Regions from separate parts of the Neobacillus sp. D3-1R genome, predicted to be linked through region 1. Evidence: a T-box and tRNA genes for the amino acid it is inferred to sense, from the RefSeq annotation. Region 1 holds a T-box; the other regions hold tRNA genes.
What was found. The T-box of region 1 lies ahead of thrS (threonine--tRNA ligase). A T-box ahead of a tRNA ligase gene usually reads a tRNA of that ligase, here a tRNA-Thr.
Positions count from the first base shown of each region.

Region 2: it encodes a tRNA-Thr, which carries the amino acid that the T-box ahead of thrS (threonine--tRNA ligase) is inferred to sense. The anticodon was not compared.
Region 3: it encodes a tRNA-Thr, which carries the amino acid that the T-box ahead of thrS (threonine--tRNA ligase) is inferred to sense. The anticodon was not compared.

Region 1 is NZ_CP197471.1:1,867,645-1,873,345, reverse strand. Features, by position in the region: gene thrS (threonine--tRNA ligase) at 1-1,129, opposite strand, end outside; T-box leader at 1,179-1,401, opposite strand; T-box leader at 1,444-1,664, opposite strand; T-box leader at 1,888-2,112, opposite strand; gene ACSBPO_RS09485 (2-phosphosulfolactate phosphatase) at 2,178-2,933, opposite strand; gene ACSBPO_RS09480 (GNAT family N-acetyltransferase) at 3,097-3,975, shown strand; gene ACSBPO_RS09475 (hypothetical protein) at 4,138-4,836, shown strand; gene ACSBPO_RS09470 (class I SAM-dependent methyltransferase) at 4,993-5,701, opposite strand, start outside.
Region 2 is NZ_CP197471.1:4,637,051-4,642,751, reverse strand. Features, by position in the region: gene sigW (RNA polymerase sigma factor SigW) at 1-277, opposite strand, end outside; gene ACSBPO_RS23450 (Spo0E family sporulation regulatory protein-aspartic acid phosphatase) at 501-665, shown strand; gene rocF (arginase) at 741-1,640, opposite strand; tRNA gene ACSBPO_RS23440 (tRNA-Lys) at 1,876-1,948, opposite strand; tRNA gene ACSBPO_RS23435 (tRNA-Gln) at 1,951-2,025, opposite strand; tRNA gene ACSBPO_RS23430 (tRNA-Tyr) at 2,092-2,175, opposite strand; tRNA gene ACSBPO_RS23425 (tRNA-Thr) at 2,183-2,255, opposite strand; tRNA gene ACSBPO_RS23420 (tRNA-Val) at 2,306-2,378, opposite strand; tRNA gene ACSBPO_RS23415 (tRNA-Glu) at 2,424-2,498, opposite strand; tRNA gene ACSBPO_RS23410 (tRNA-Thr) at 2,517-2,589, opposite strand; tRNA gene ACSBPO_RS23405 (tRNA-Asn) at 2,632-2,706, opposite strand; rRNA gene rrf (5S ribosomal RNA) at 2,717-2,832, opposite strand; rRNA gene ACSBPO_RS23395 (23S ribosomal RNA) at 2,975-5,701, opposite strand, start outside.
Region 3 is NZ_CP197471.1:3,479,895-3,485,595, reverse strand. Features, by position in the region: rRNA gene ACSBPO_RS17935 (16S ribosomal RNA) at 1-1,118, shown strand, start outside; rRNA gene ACSBPO_RS17930 (23S ribosomal RNA) at 1,458-4,394, shown strand; rRNA gene rrf (5S ribosomal RNA) at 4,537-4,652, shown strand; tRNA gene ACSBPO_RS17920 (tRNA-Val) at 4,664-4,739, shown strand; tRNA gene ACSBPO_RS17915 (tRNA-Thr) at 4,841-4,916, shown strand; tRNA gene ACSBPO_RS17910 (tRNA-Lys) at 4,955-5,030, shown strand; tRNA gene ACSBPO_RS17905 (tRNA-Leu) at 5,065-5,146, shown strand; tRNA gene ACSBPO_RS17900 (tRNA-Gly) at 5,190-5,264, shown strand; tRNA gene ACSBPO_RS17895 (tRNA-Leu) at 5,272-5,360, shown strand; tRNA gene ACSBPO_RS17890 (tRNA-Arg) at 5,432-5,508, shown strand; tRNA gene ACSBPO_RS17885 (tRNA-Pro) at 5,515-5,591, shown strand; tRNA gene ACSBPO_RS17880 (tRNA-Ala) at 5,614-5,689, shown strand.

The DNA.
Region 1 (5,701 bases):
GCATTCCATTTAAAGCACCACTAAACTCGTGGCGGTGCACTTGACCGAACTCCGACAAACGAATAGGCAAATCACGATACGAATAAAGATTATTTTTAAAAATCAACATATGTCCCGGGCAGTTCATCGGCTTTAGCGCAAACTGTGTTTGATCCACCTCAGAAAAATACATGTTCTCATGATAATGATCCCAATGTCCTGATTGCTCCCATAATCTTTGGTTCATCATAAACGGTGTGCGAACCTCATCATAGCTAGCATGATTTTGAAGCTCCCGAGAAAAGTTTTCTAATTCATTTCGAATAATTTGACCATTTGGTAAGTAAAATGGCATTCCCGGTGCTTCTTCAGAAAACATAAATAACTCTAATTGTTTCCCTAACTTACGATGATCCCTTTTTGCTGCTTCCTCTAAGAAGTTTTCGTACTCCTGTAACTCTTTTTTATTTTTAAATACGACCCCATATAACCGTTGCAGTACTTCGTTTTGACTATCTCCCTTCCAATAAGCACCCGAGACTCGAGTTAATTTAAATGCTTTTATGAATCCAGTCGATGGAAGATGCGGACCACGGCAAAGGTCAATAAACTCCCCTTGTTGATAAAGAGTTATTTTTTCATCCTTCGGAATGCCCTGTAAAATCTCTAATTTAAATTTTTCATCTTTTTCCTTCCATAGCTTTTCTATTTCTTCGTAAGAGCCCTCTACCCGTTTGATTCCTAAATTTTCATTTACGATCTTCTCCATTTCTTTTTCAATAGCAAGCAAGTCATCAGAAGTTAAACTGTGTTCTAGTTTAATATCATAATAAAATCCATTTTCAATCACTGGCCCAATCCCCAGCTTTACTTTCCCGTAAAGTCGTTTTACTGCTTGTGCCAATACATGTGCCGAGGAATGCCTTAACACCTGCAATCCTTCTTCTGAATCAAGAGTTAAAACAGCTAATTTTACATCTTCTTCTAGCTTGTAACTTAAATCCACTAAATGCTCATTTACTTTCCCTACGACTGCATTTTTTCTCAAACTGGAACTAATCGATTGTGCAACACCTTCAACTGTAATACCCTTCGGAAACTCTTTTATACTTTCATCTGGAAATTGAACTTTAATTTTCTTGTCACTCATTTTAACCTCTCCTTTAATTGAATATATAAAAAAACACACTCATCCCTGACATAGGGACGAGTGTGTATTAACCCGTGGTTCCACCCAACTTCCCAAAAGATTAAAAAACCTTTTGGCTTTGGTGCTGTAACGTAGCATAGACGATATTGGATACTTCTGTTCCCCAATATAGCTCTAAGGTGGTAAATTATTTTCCTAAGTTAGGAAGTTCTCAGCACCCTTCCCTCTCTGGAAACCGTAAAAATAATTCATGTCCTTTTCATTGCATTACTTATTCATTTTAAAAAGAAAATAAAAAAACACCCGTCCCTAACATAAGGGACGAGCGCGTTATAACCCGTGGTTCCACCCAATTTCCCAAAAGTAAAAAATCTTTTGGCTTTGGTGCTGTAACGTAGCATAGACGATATTGGATACTTTTGTTCCCCAATATAGCTCAAAGGCGGTAAATTATTTCCCTAAGTTAGGAAGATCTCAGCACCCTTCCCTCTCTGGAAACCGTAAAAATAATTCATGTCCTTTTCATTGCATTACCTATTCATTTTTAAAAGCTGTTATCGTATAGTTTGTGGTTTTCGTAAAAATCCCTAAAGCCGGATTTTTACTACAGGCTCTCTTAATAAGTGCTCAGCTCTTTTCTTCATTTTCATATGAGTTTAACACCCTAATATGGTAAAATGCCTATTTATTAGTTACAAAAAGCAACAAAGTTTCAGAAAAGAGCCTTAAAAAAAATAAAAAACGCACCCATCCCTATCGTAAGGGACGAGCGCGCTTAACCCGTGGTTCCACCCAATTTCCCAAAAGTTTAAAAACTAATGGCTTTGGTGCTGTAACGTAGCATGGACGGTATTGGATACTTCAGTTTTCCCCAATACAGCTTAAAGGTGGTAAGATACTTTCCTGCGTTAGGAAGATTTCAGCTAATTCTTCCCTCTCTGGAAACCGTAAAAAGTAACTCATATCCTTATCAGTGCTTTTCAATTAAGATTTTTTATAGATTACCATATCTTACAAATTATAGCAATAACTCATTTTTAATTTTTTCTTAGAGATTACTTTTTACAAAATGATCATTTTTTAGTATAGGAACAGTTTGGTAATGATTTAACTGTAAGCTATGTTTTACATCCGCACTAAATCCCCGCTCACGCAGCTCCCTTCCACTTCCACATTCCCATAGCAATTCTGCTATTTTTTCTTTTGAATGTAAAAATGCTCCTAAACAAACTTCTGCTTCAGGAGAAAAATGCCCAACCAAGTATGAAAGAATCGCCCCGACTCCTAAATAGTCTTCTATTGCTGGGCGAAGACTATCTTCGTTTTCCTGAACCTCATTCCATTGCTCACCGCAAGGAACAATGGTTATGTTGGCATTCGTTTCTTTACTCAGGCTATTTGCAACTCTCGCAACAGATGATGCATTGATTATCGATCCAACTAATAATGCTGGAACTTTTGAAGCCATCCATGTACAAAAAGCACCATTAAAAGAAGACAAGACATAACTCTTGTTTGAATGTTCTTTATGAAAAGAAACCGGAGAAAGAGTAGCTTTTCCTATTTTAGCTGCCTCTGCTCTACCTAAAATATACTCTGCACCTATCTTTTCTGCATATTCCTTGCCATCTAGATGAGGAGGATAAGGATATATAATGGCTTCATATTCCAAAGCTGTAATCACCGTTGTTGAAAAACTTAATACATCTACGATAATGACAATATCTCCTCTATCTGCTGCCTCTCTTGCCCCACGTCTTCCCCATTCAACTCGAACTGAATATGGAGATTGATCAAAATACATCTAATCACCCTTTTTCTTTAAGATCCTATGACCTAAATTATACGATCTAAAAAAAGAAAGTATAGACTTATAATTTGAAATATTATAAAATTAGAGTTGAGTTCTGTCCAAAAAACACTCTCTTTGTGGGAGTGTTTTTATTTTTATCTAAAGGAGTACCCACGTGGAAGAAATTACAGTCGTAAAAGCATATCAACATAATGAAAAGCTTAGAAAAAGCTTTAATGAACTAGCAACTAGTATTTTTGGAATAGAGTTTGAAGATTGGTATCAGCATGGGTATTGGAGCAGCAAATACATCCCTTACTCTGTTATCATTCATGATCAAGTCATCGCTAATGTTTCAGTCAATCTATTAGAACTTGTCGTTCATAACAATAAATGGAGTGCTGTACAAATAGGGACCGTTATGACTCACCCTGACTTTCGTGGTAAAGGTTTCTCCCAACTTCTCATGAATACAGTATTAGCTGATTACAAAGATGTTGATTTGATTTATCTCTTTGCCAATTCATCCGTTTTAGATTTTTATCCAAAATTCGGATTCAAGCCCCACAATGAAGTTTCATACACCTTAGATTATTTCAATAATGCGGATTACCCAATTGAATTTACGAAACTGAATGGTAGAAAAAAAGAAGACCTAGATATTATTTATCAACATGCAAAGCGTCGTTTGCCCGTTTCAAGTCTATTTGGAACTGCAAATACAGCAGAATTATTACTCTATTATTGTCTAAATGTATTTTATGAAAATATATATTTTCTAAAAGAAGAAAATACCATTGTGATTTGTAAAACAGAAGATAATCACCTTCATGTATATGATGTGATTTGTGATACTCAAAAGGATATCCTAAAACTCCTACATGTATTTACTACTAAAGAGACGAAAGAAATTGTGTTTCATTTTACTCCTGATGACCAAACGATAGCTTTCAAACAGTCAGTATATGAGGATAATCATGTCTTATTCATTAAAAACAATTCTAACGTCTCTCTTCCAAATCACTTTAAACATCCATTAACATCTCAAGCATAATAGAAAATCGCCCCTCATGAAGAGAGTTGGGCGATTTTTTTATAGGATGTCACTTTCGAAAAAAGGAAGAGAAATGAATGGAAAAATAAATATAAATAGTAACCTATTGCAATCTGTTTTTTTACCACTAATAATGGAACACTATATTCAGAGGTGTTCATTTTGATAAAAAAAGTACTTATTTTTAGTGTACTGATTACGTTGTTTTTTCCTAGCTTTAAGGAAATTTACGCAAAGGACCGTGTCGTAGTATCAAGTATTTCTTCTGATGAATGGTATGATCATATCTATCTGTTAGCAGATAAATCCGAGGATATGACCTATACCAATTTTTCCGTACAAGTAGGTCTTGGTGGGGAATTACTTTATAAGTTCCCAAAATGGTACAATTCAAGGTATTCGCCTAAATTATTCAACCATGACTTAAATGGTGATAAGTTAAAAGATATTGTAGTCGTTTTAACTACTGGTGGTGGTACTTCTATATCTATAAAAGACATTCATATTTTAAATCAAATACACGATCCTTATCGAAGATTTCATGAGGTACCCATTGAACCTATAAACAAAATCATCAAACGATGGGTAAGAATGGAGAAAGTAGGAAACAACGCATCTATCTTGATCGGTAAAAAGAAATATACGATAGATGTCACAAAGTTAGGCTATAACCCTAAAAATATGGAAACTCCTTGGGCAAACCAATTAGAAGATTACGTAGTTAAAGATGGAAAACTTATTGGTTCAACTGTTGTATTTATTTCTCCCTCTGGAAGTGTCGGAAGTTTAGAAGTAGAATATTATTGGAATGGGAAGGCTTATACGGCCAAGTCAGTTACCTTCTTTCCTGTTCAATCCTAGTAAAAAATAAAGAACTTGGAATGCATTCAAGTTCTTTATTATATATGTTAAACTTTTATATATGTTTTCACTAAACTATTGCTCAATCTAAATAATGAGTGAAAGTTAGGCTACTGCAGAAAGTGGATGGATTTATTAATCGCATCTTTTGAGCTACTATTTTACAGCCTTCCAGATCGTCCATCTATCTTTTTCAATAATGGAATCAAGAGCTGAATGACCTACCTGTTCTTTAATATACTGAACAAGATCATTAAGTTGTGGATCACTTAATTCATGAAGAATAGATCGACCAGTTCTTTTTAAGAGATCTTTTTCTAAATCGTCCATGTTCGTATAAGATTTACGAATTTCCCATAATTTATATTCATTCTGTTCGCTGAATCCAACATTTGACATCTCTTGGAATACCTTTTCAGTGGAATATCTTCTAGAAATCTCTTTGTCAATTAGATTGGGAAACTTAGAAAAAAAGTAACCTCTAATATGTGTTGCACTGCCTTCTAATAAACAATCTTCAGGCGTCCGATCTTGTATAAGTAAAATCCCACCAGGTTTTAACACTCTATGAGCTTCTTTAAAACAAGTATTGATATCGTTTATGTGATGGACAACGGCTCTTATTAAAACAATATCAAATTGTTGATCAGCCAAGCCTGTGTTTAAAGCATTACCTAAATGAAAAGAGATATTTTCATATTCATTGCAGTTCTCTTTTGCAGCTGATAATATTTGCTCCGAAAAATCCAAAGCCCAAACCTCTGATGCACCCATTTTGACAAAGGCTTTAGAATATATCCCACCTCCACAACCTATATCTAGTACCTTTTTTCCTTCAGCATCGCAAATTTCTTTTATCCTATTC
Region 2 (5,701 bases), 1.9 Mb from region 1:
AGTAATCCGGTTTTTTCTTTCTAATCCGGTCAATACATAAGTTAGTAGCGATTCGATAAATCCATGTTGAAAATTTCATTTCAATATTAAAACTACTAATATTAATATATGCACGAATAAAAGCATCCTGTGCTATATCCTCTGCCTCATGACGATTTCCAAGTATACGAAAACAAAGATGATACACTTTATCTTTATAAATTTCCACTACTTCTCCATAAGCATCCTGATCGCCTTTTAATACTTGCAAAATCCTTTTCTTTACTATGGCTTCCATTCTATTCTTACCCCCGCTCTACTGCGGCTAACCGATATACGTATCGATCGCTAAAAGGTTTCATTCTATATAAAAATTCTTTTTATTGTTCATTTTTACATGTGTTTAAGTTTTCAGAAAAAATCCCAACAATCATATATTAACAAATATTTACTGCTAAGGTTTAGGAATTTTCAAAATAGGATATAAAAAAGATAAATAAATCATATGTGAGGATGATTCGATGGAGATACAACCCAATAAATTACTCGTAGACATTGAACGCTGCAGAGAAGAAATGATTGATTTAGCAATCAATTCGTCCTTTTCAAATAAGAGGGTTGTAGACTTAAGTACAAAGCTGGATGTTTTATTAAATCGGTATTATATGCTGACTGAAAAAAAATAGCAGATTCCTGTCAGGAGTATCTGCTATTTTTTATAGGTATCTAATTTCTTTCAAAGAAAGATAGGTTACTTAAAATTATTTTAGCTTTTCCCCAAATAAAGATCCCATTAATGCAACAGCAACTTGTGCTGTTTTATTTTTTTCATCTAATATTGGATTTACTTCTACAAATTCAGCGGATGTAATAAAATCAGCTTCTGCTAGCATTTCCATCGCTAAATGGCTTTCTCGATAGCTTATTCCACCGATTACGGGTGTACCTACTCCTGGTGCATCATGTGGATCTAAACCATCCAAATCAAGAGATAAATGAACTCCGTCGGTATTTTCTTTAAGGAATGAAATAGTTTCCTCCATGACTCTTGTCATTCCCAGTCGGTCTATTTCATGCATCGTATAAACTTTAATGCCTTTTTCTCTGATTAATTCTTTTTCCCCGTCATCTAAAGAACGAGCACCTATTATGATAATATTTTCAGGCTTTACCTTTGGACTATATCCTGCAATTTCAGTTAACGCTGGATGCCCAAGGCCTAAACTTGCAGCTAGCGGCATTCCATGAATATTACCAGATGGTGAGGTCTCTGCCGTATTTAAATCTCCATGGGCATCATACCAAATAACTCCAAGATTCTTGTAATGTTTACCTACACCTGCTAATGTACCAATAGCAATGCTATGGTCACCACCAAGCACTAAAGGAAAGGCTCCATCCTTAATCGCTTGATCAACAGTTGCTGCAAGTTTTTCACTACCCTCTGCAACCGACTTTAAATTTTTCAAGTTGGTTTCGGCATTTTGAACTCGCTCTGCTCTACCAATTTCAATATCTCCTAAATCCTCTATATCAAAATGTAACTCTTCTAAACGTTCTACTACACCAGCATATCGAATGGCACTAGGTCCCATATCGACTCCTCTTCGTGTTTGACCTAAATCCATCGGAACACCAATTAATGATATTTTTTTATTCATCGATTAACTCCTCCTTCTCCCCTATACATACTATTTTAACCGCTTACATTCGCTTGACTCAACTCGACAAAGTTATGCATATATATACGGGAAAAAGGAGAATAAGCTCAACATAATTGTTTATTTCAATTTATGAAGATAGTACCAAATTACCCATTAGCTTTAAACATACTCAACATATAATTTAGAATAAAAAAAATGCGATTACTCTCTAATGAAAGTAATCGCATTTTAATGAGCCATGAAGGACTCGAACCTTCGACCCTCTGATTAAAAGTCAGATGCTCTACCGACTGAGCTAATGGCTCGTTGGCTGGGCTAGCAGGATTTGAACCTACGCATGTCGCAGTCAAAGTGCGATGCCTTACCGCTTGGCTATAGCCCAATGATTTTTTAAATTATAAAGGACATTTATATATTGTCCACTTTTTACTTTTTTTATGAAAAAAAATGGTGGAGGGGGACGGATTCGAACCGCCGAACCCAAAGGAGCGGATTTACAGTCCGCCGCGTTTAGCCACTTCGCTACCCCTCCAAAAGAGTGCCGGCTAGAGGACTTGAACCCCCAACCTACTGATTACAAGTCAGTTGCTCTACCAATTGAGCTAAACCGGCATATTTTTATTAAAAGAAAAAATCTTTTTGCTAATGCAAAAAATCTAAAATGGAGGATGACGGGATCGAACCGCCGACCCTCTGCTTGTAAGGCAGATGCTCTCCCAGCTGAGCTAATCCTCCGAAATAATATTTAAGGAACTTTATTTTCTCTATCGAGAAAAAAGTTGGTGACCCATACGGGATTCGAACCCGTGTTACCGCCGTGAAAGGGCGGTGTCTTAACCGCTTGACCAATGGGCCGTTATAATAATAATGGTAAGCTTCCAAGCGGGCTCGAACCGCTGACCTCTTCCTTACCATGGAAGTGCTCTACCTGCTGAGCTATGGAAGCATTAAAACTACCTGCTCACTATAATCTTTTTCTAAAAAAATATGGCTCCGCAGGTAGGACTCGAACCTACGACCGTTCGGTTAACAGCCGAATGCTCTACCACTGAGCTACTGCGGAACGATATGATGCCTGGCGACGTCCTACTCTCACAGGAGGAATCCTCCAACTACCATCGGCGCTGAGAAGCTTAACTTCCGTGTTCGGTATGGGAACGGGTGTGACCTTCTCGCCATCGCCACCAGACTATTTTGTTTTCGACACTTTTTTATTATAATGTCTTTTTTTAAAAAATCAAGAGAAAATTTTACTTTTCATTCCCTCAAAACTAGATAATGTATTAGAAGAAGTAAAAAACAAGTTTGCCTTATTTGGATATCCAAATGTTTTGGTTAAGTCCTCGAACGATTAGTATCAGTCAGCTCCACACGTCACCGCGCTTCCACCTCTGACCTATCAACCTGATCATCTTTCAGGGTTCTTACTAGCTTACGCTATGGGAAATCTCATCTTGAGGGGGGCTTCATGCTTAGATGCTTTCAGCACTTATCCCGTCCGCACATAGCTACCCAGCGATGCCTTTGGCAAGACAACTGGTACACCAGCGGTGCGTCCATCCCGGTCCTCTCGTACTAAGGACAGCTCCTCTCAAATTTCCTACGCCCACGACGGATAGGGACCGAACTGTCTCACGACGTTCTGAACCCAGCTCGCGTACCGCTTTAATGGGCGAACAGCCCAACCCTTGGGACCGACTACAGCCCCAGGATGCGATGAGCCGACATCGAGGTGCCAAACCTCCCCGTCGATGTGGACTCTTGGGGGAGATAAGCCTGTTATCCCCGGGGTAGCTTTTATCCGTTGAGCGATGGCCCTTCCATGCGGAACCACCGGATCACTAAGCCCGACTTTCGTCCCTGCTCGACTTGTAGGTCTCGCAGTCAAGCTCCCTTGTGCCTTTACACTCTACGAATGATTTCCAACCATTCTGAGGGAACCTTTGGGCGCCTCCGTTACTCTTTAGGAGGCGACCGCCCCAGTCAAACTGCCCACCTGACACTGTCTCCCACCCCGATAGAGGGGTGCGGGTTAGAATTTCAATACAGCCAGGGTAGTATCCCACCGACGCCTCCACCGAAGCTGGCGCTCCGGCTTCTCAGGCTCCTACCTATCCTGTACAAGCTGTACCAAAATTCAATATCAGGCTACAGTAAAGCTCCACGGGGTCTTTCCGTCCTGTCGCGGGTAACCTGCATCTTCACAGGTACTATAATTTCACCGAGTCTCTCGTTGAGACAGTGCCCAGATCGTTACGCCTTTCGTGCGGGTCGGAACTTACCCGACAAGGAATTTCGCTACCTTAGGACCGTTATAGTTACGGCCGCCGTTTACTGGGGCTTCGATTCAGAGCTTCGCTTGCGCTAACCCCTCCTCTTAACCTTCCAGCACCGGGCAGGCGTCAGCCCCTATACTTCGCCTTACGGCTTCGCAGAGACCTGTGTTTTTGCTAAACAGTCGCCTGGGCCTATTCACTGCGGCTTTTCGAGGCTATTCACCCCAAAAAGCACCCCTTCTCCCGAAGTTACGGGGTCATTTTGCCGAGTTCCTTAACGAGAGTTCTCTCGCACACCTTAGGATTCTCTCCTCGCCTACCTGTGTCGGTTTGCGGTACGGGCACCTTTTATCTCGCTAGAGGCTTTTCTTGGCAGCGTGGAATCAGGAACTTCGGTACTATATTTCCCTCGCTATCACAGCTCAGCCTTCACGGTAACGGGATTTGCCTCGTTACCAGCCTAACTGCTTAGACGCACATATCCAACAGTGCGCTTACCCTATCCTTCTGCGTCCCCCCATTGCTCAAACGATAAAGAGGTGGTACAGGAATATCAACCTGTTATCCATCGCCTACGCCTTTCGGCCTCGGCTTAGGTCCCGACTAACCCTGAGCGGACGAGCCTTCCTCAGGAAACCTTAGGCATACGGTGGATGGGATTCTCACCCATCTTTCGCTACTCATACCGGCATTCTCACTTCTAAGCGCTCCACCAGTCCTTACGGTCTAGCTTCAACGCCCTTAGAACGCTCTCCTACCACTGACACCATACGGTGTCAATCCACAGCTTCGGTGTTACGTTTAGCCCCGGTACATTTTCGGCGCAGAGTCACTCGACCAGTGAGCTATTACGCACTCTTTAAATGGTGGCTGCTTCTAAGCCAACATCCTGGTTGTCTAAGCAACTCCACATCCTTTTCCACTTAACGTAAACTTTGGGACCTTAGCTGGTGGTCTGGGCTGTTTCCCTTTTGACTACGGATCTTATCACTCGCAGTCTGACTCCCACGGATAAGTCTTTGGCATTCGGAGTTTGTCTGAATTCGGTAACCCGATGAGGGCCCCTAGTCCAAACAGTGCTCTACCTCCAAGACTCTTACTACGTGAGGCTAGCCCTAAAGCTATTTCGGAGAGAACCAGCTATCTCCAAGTTCGATTGGAATTTCTCCGCTACCCACACCTCATCCCCGCACTTTTCAACGTGCGTGGGTTCGGGCCTCCATCCAGTGTTACCTGGACTTCACCCTGGACATGGGTAGATCACCTGGTTTCGGGTCTACGACCACATACTCATTCGCCCTATTCAGACTCGCTTTCGCTGCGGCTCCGTCTTATCAACTTAACCTTGCATGTAATCGTAACTCGCCGGTTCATTCTACAAAAGGCACGCTATCACCCATTAACGGGCTCTAACTACTTGTAGGCACACGGTTTCAGGATCTTTTTCACTCCCCTTCCGGGGTGCTTTTCACCTTTCCCTCACGGTACTGGTTCACTATCGGTCACTAGGGAGTATTTAGCCTTGGGAGATGGTCCTCCCTGCTTCCGACCGGATTTCTCGTGTCCGGCCGTACTCAGGATCCACTCAGGAGGGAACGAAGTTTCGACTACAGGGTTTTTACCTTCTCTGACCGATCTTTCCAGATCTGTTCATCTACCCCGTTCCTTTGTAACTCCATGTTGAGTGTCCTACAACCCCAAGAGGCAAGCCTCTTGGTTTGGGCTATGTCCCGTTTCGCTCGCCGCTACTCAGGGAATCGCGTTTGCTTTCTCTTCCTCCGG
Region 3 (5,701 bases), 1.6 Mb from region 1:
CGTAAAGCTCTGTTGTTAGGGAAGAACAAGTACCGGAGTAACTGCCGGTACCTTGACGGTACCTAACCAGAAAGCCACGGCTAACTACGTGCCAGCAGCCGCGGTAATACGTAGGTGGCAAGCGTTGTCCGGAATTATTGGGCGTAAAGCGCGCGCAGGCGGTCCTTTAAGTCTGATGTGAAAGCCCACGGCTCAACCGTGGAGGGTCATTGGAAACTGGGGGACTTGAGTACAGAAGAGGAAAGTGGAATTCCACGTGTAGCGGTGAAATGCGTAGAGATGTGGAGGAACACCAGTGGCGAAGGCGACTTTCTGGTCTGTAACTGACGCTGAGGCGCGAAAGCGTGGGGAGCAAACAGGATTAGATACCCTGGTAGTCCACGCCGTAAACGATGAGTGCTAAGTGTTAGAGGGTTTCCGCCCTTTAGTGCTGCAGCTAACGCATTAAGCACTCCGCCTGGGGAGTACGGTCGCAAGACTGAAACTCAAAGGAATTGACGGGGGCCCGCACAAGCGGTGGAGCATGTGGTTTAATTCGAAGCAACGCGAAGAACCTTACCAGGTCTTGACATCCTCTGACAACCCTAGAGATAGGGCTTTCCCCTTCGGGGGACAGAGTGACAGGTGGTGCATGGTTGTCGTCAGCTCGTGTCGTGAGATGTTGGGTTAAGTCCCGCAACGAGCGCAACCCTTGATCTTAGTTGCCAGCATTCAGTTGGGCACTCTAAGGTGACTGCCGGTGACAAACCGGAGGAAGGTGGGGATGACGTCAAATCATCATGCCCCTTATGACCTGGGCTACACACGTGCTACAATGGATGGTACAAAGGGCTGCAAGACCGCGAGGTTAAGCGAATCCCATAAAACCATTCTCAGTTCGGATTGCAGGCTGCAACTCGCCTGCATGAAGCTGGAATCGCTAGTAATCGCGGATCAGCATGCCGCGGTGAATACGTTCCCGGGCCTTGTACACACCGCCCGTCACACCACGAGAGTTTGTAACACCCGAAGTCGGTGGGGTAACCGTAAGGAGCCAGCCGCCTAAGGTGGGACAGATGATTGGGGTGAAGTCGTAACAAGGTAGCCGTATCGGAAGGTGCGGCTGGATCACCTCCTTTCTAAGGAATATAAGTGACCATTGGTCACAAAAAAACATTTAAATCTTTGGTGTTAATTGTTTGGTGTTTAGTTTTGAGAGAGCAATCTCTCGGTAGCAATCGAAAATTTTTGCTACTAATTAATTTTGCTCCTGCGGCACAGCGTATTCGATGGTGTTAAGTTCACCTCGTCGCAAGGCTGCATGAAGTTAAGCTAGGAAGATCATCACGATGTGATTGAAATTCGTAGCCTTGTTCCTTGAAAACTAGATAATCGTATAGAAGAAACCAAGTAAAAACCGAGTAAAATCGCCATTTTAGTTTTTCTCTCTTATTTTTTAGTAAGAGAATTAACCTTTAGGTTAAGTTAATAAGGGCGCACGGTGGATGCCTTGGCACTAGGAGCCGATGAAGGACGGGACTAACGCCGATATGCTCCGGGGAGCTGTAAGTAAGCTTTGATCCGGAGATTTCCGAATGGGGGAACCCACTGCTCGTAATGGAGTAGTATCTTTACCTGAATACATAGGGTACTGATGGCATACCCGGGGAACTGAAACATCTAAGTACCCGGAGGAAGAGAAAGCAAACGCGATTCCCTGAGTAGCGGCGAGCGAAACGGGACATAGCCCAAACCAAGAGGCTTGCCTCTTGGGGTTGTAGGACACTCAACATGGAGTTACAAAGGAACGGGGTAGATGAACAGATCTGGAAAGATCGGTCAGAGAAGGTAAAAACCCTGTAGTCGAAACTTCGTTCCCTCCTGAGTGGATCCTGAGTACGGCCGGACACGAGAAATCCGGTCGGAAGCAGGGAGGACCATCTCCCAAGGCTAAATACTCCCTAGTGACCGATAGTGAACCAGTACCGTGAGGGAAAGGTGAAAAGCACCCCGGAAGGGGAGTGAAAAAGATCCTGAAACCGTGTGCCTACAAGTAGTTAGAGCCCGTTAATGGGTGATAGCGTGCCTTTTGTAGAATGAACCGGCGAGTTACGATTACATGCAAGGTTAAGTTGATAAGACGGAGCCGCAGCGAAAGCGAGTCTGAATAGGGCGAATGAGTATGTGGTCGTAGACCCGAAACCAGGTGATCTACCCATGTCCAGGGTGAAGTCCAGGTAACACTGGATGGAGGCCCGAACCCACGCACGTTGAAAAGTGCGGGGATGAGGTGTGGGTAGCGGAGAAATTCCAATCGAACTTGGAGATAGCTGGTTCTCTCCGAAATAGCTTTAGGGCTAGCCTCACGTAGTAAGAGTCTTGGAGGTAGAGCACTGTTTGGACTAGGGGCCCTCATCGGGTTACCGAATTCAGACAAACTCCGAATGCCAAAGACTTATCCGTGGGAGTCAGACTGCGAGTGATAAGATCCGTAGTCAAAAGGGAAACAGCCCAGACCACCAGCTAAGGTCCCAAAGTTTACGTTAAGTGGAAAAGGATGTGGAGTTGCTTAGACAACCAGGATGTTGGCTTAGAAGCAGCCACCATTTAAAGAGTGCGTAATAGCTCACTGGTCGAGTGACTCTGCGCCGAAAATGTACCGGGGCTAAACGTAACACCGAAGCTGTGGATTGACACCGTATGGTGTCAGTGGTAGGAGAGCGTTCTAAGGGCGTTGAAGCTAGACCGTAAGGACTGGTGGAGCGCTTAGAAGTGAGAATGCCGGTATGAGTAGCGAAAGATGGGTGAGAATCCCATCCACCGTATGCCTAAGGTTTCCTGAGGAAGGCTCGTCCGCTCAGGGTTAGTCGGGACCTAAGCCGAGGCCGAAAGGCGTAGGCGATGGATAACAGGTTGATATTCCTGTACCACCTCTTTATCGTTTGAGCAATGGGGGGACGCAGAAGGATAGGGTAAGCGCACTGTTGGATATGTGCGTCTAAGCAGTTAGGCTGGTAACGAGGCAAATCCCGTTACCGTGAAGGCTGAGCTGTGATAGCGAGGGAAATATAGTACCGAAGTTCCTGATTCCACGCTGCCAAGAAAAGCCTCTAGCGAGATAAAAGGTGCCCGTACCGCAAACCGACACAGGTAGGCGAGGAGAGAATCCTAAGGTGTGCGAGAGAACTCTCGTTAAGGAACTCGGCAAAATGACCCCGTAACTTCGGGAGAAGGGGTGCTTTTTGGGGTGAATAGCCTCGAAAAGCCGCAGTGAATAGGCCCAGGCGACTGTTTAGCAAAAACACAGGTCTCTGCGAAGCCGTAAGGCGAAGTATAGGGGCTGACGCCTGCCCGGTGCTGGAAGGTTAAGAGGAGGGGTTAGCGCAAGCGAAGCTCTGAATCGAAGCCCCAGTAAACGGCGGCCGTAACTATAACGGTCCTAAGGTAGCGAAATTCCTTGTCGGGTAAGTTCCGACCCGCACGAAAGGCGTAACGATCTGGGCACTGTCTCAACGAGAGACTCGGTGAAATTATAGTACCTGTGAAGATGCAGGTTACCCGCGACAGGACGGAAAGACCCCGTGGAGCTTTACTGTAGCCTGATATTGAATTTTGGTACAGCTTGTACAGGATAGGTAGGAGCCTGAGAAGCCGGAGCGCCAGCTTCGGTGGAGGCGTCGGTGGGATACTACCCTGGCTGTATTGAAATTCTAACCCGCACCCCTCTATCGGGGTGGGAGACAGTGTCAGGTGGGCAGTTTGACTGGGGCGGTCGCCTCCTAAAGAGTAACGGAGGCGCCCAAAGGTTCCCTCAGAATGGTTGGAAATCATTCGTAGAGTGTAAAGGCACAAGGGAGCTTGACTGCGAGACCTACAAGTCGAGCAGGGACGAAAGTCGGGCTTAGTGATCCGGTGGTTCCGCATGGAAGGGCCATCGCTCAACGGATAAAAGCTACCCCGGGGATAACAGGCTTATCTCCCCCAAGAGTCCACATCGACGGGGAGGTTTGGCACCTCGATGTCGGCTCATCGCATCCTGGGGCTGTAGTCGGTCCCAAGGGTTGGGCTGTTCGCCCATTAAAGCGGTACGCGAGCTGGGTTCAGAACGTCGTGAGACAGTTCGGTCCCTATCCGTCGTGGGCGTAGGAAATTTGAGAGGAGCTGTCCTTAGTACGAGAGGACCGGGATGGACGCACCGCTGGTGTACCAGTTGTCTTGCCAAAGGCATCGCTGGGTAGCTATGTGCGGACGGGATAAGTGCTGAAAGCATCTAAGCATGAAGCCCCCCTCAAGATGAGATTTCCCATAGCGTAAGCTAGTAAGAACCCTGAAAGATGATCAGGTTGATAGGTCAGAGGTGGAAGCGCGGTGACGTGTGGAGCTGACTGATACTAATCGTTCGAGGACTTAACCAAAACATTTGGATATCCAAATAAGGCAACTCGTTTTTACTTCTTCTAATACATTATCTAGTTTTGAGGGAACAAAAAGTTTTAAATTTCCTCTTGAAATATTTTTAAAAGATATTATAATAAACTATGTCGCTAATAATACAAGTCTGGTGGCGATGGCGAGAAGGTCACACCCGTTCCCATACCGAACACGGAAGTTAAGCTTCTCAGCGCCGATGGTAGTTGGAGGATTCCTCCTGTGAGAGTAGGACGTCGCCAGGCATTATAAATATGGAGGATTAGCTCAGCTGGGAGAGCATCTGCCTTACAAGCAGAGGGTCGGCGGTTCGATCCCGTCATCCTCCACCATAGATTTTTTACGATAGTAAAAAGATCTATTTTTAATTTCGCAATAGCGAAAAGAACTTTCTTTAATCTTTTACGATAGTAAAAATATCTTTCATTATTATGCCGGTTTAGCTCAATTGGTAGAGCAACTGACTTGTAATCAGTAGGTTGGGGGTTCAAGTCCTCTAGCCGGCACCAGAGTTTTTTCGCGTTAGCGTAAATAACTTTCCTTTTACGAGCCATTAGCTCAGTCGGTAGAGCATCTGACTTTTAATCAGAGGGTCGAAGGTTCGAGTCCTTCATGGCTCACCAAGTTTTTTTACGACAGTAAAATAAACTACCATATGCGGGTGTGGCGGAATTGGCAGACGCACCAGACTTAGGATCTGGCGCCGCAAGGCGTGGGGGTTCGACTCCCTTCACCCGCACTTATGATTTTTTTCGATTTCAAAAGATTTTAAATTATATATTGCGGAAGTAGTTCAGTGGTAGAACACCACCTTGCCAAGGTGGGGGTCGCGGGTTCGAATCCCGTCTTCCGCTCCAAAGTAGTGCCGGGGTGGCGGAACTGGCAGACGCACAGGACTTAAAATCCTGCGGTAGGTGACTACCGTACCGGTTCGATTCCGGTCCTCGGCACCAAAGTTTTTTCGCGATAGCGAAAAGAACTTTCCTTAAATCTTTTAATAGATAAGAAAAGATGAGAATGAAATGCGCCCGTAGCTCAATTGGATAGAGCGTCTGACTACGGATCAGAAGGTTATGGGTTCGACTCCTTTCGGGCGCGCCATATTTACGGGAAGTAGCTCAGCTTGGTAGAGCACTTGGTTTGGGACCAAGGGGTCGCAGGTTCGAATCCTGTCTTCCCGACCATTAATTTAATCATAACTATCCTGGGGTCTTAGCTCAGCTGGGAGAGCGCCTGCCTTGCACGCAGGAGGTCAGGGGTTCGATCCCCCTAGACTCCACCAAATTATTTTATG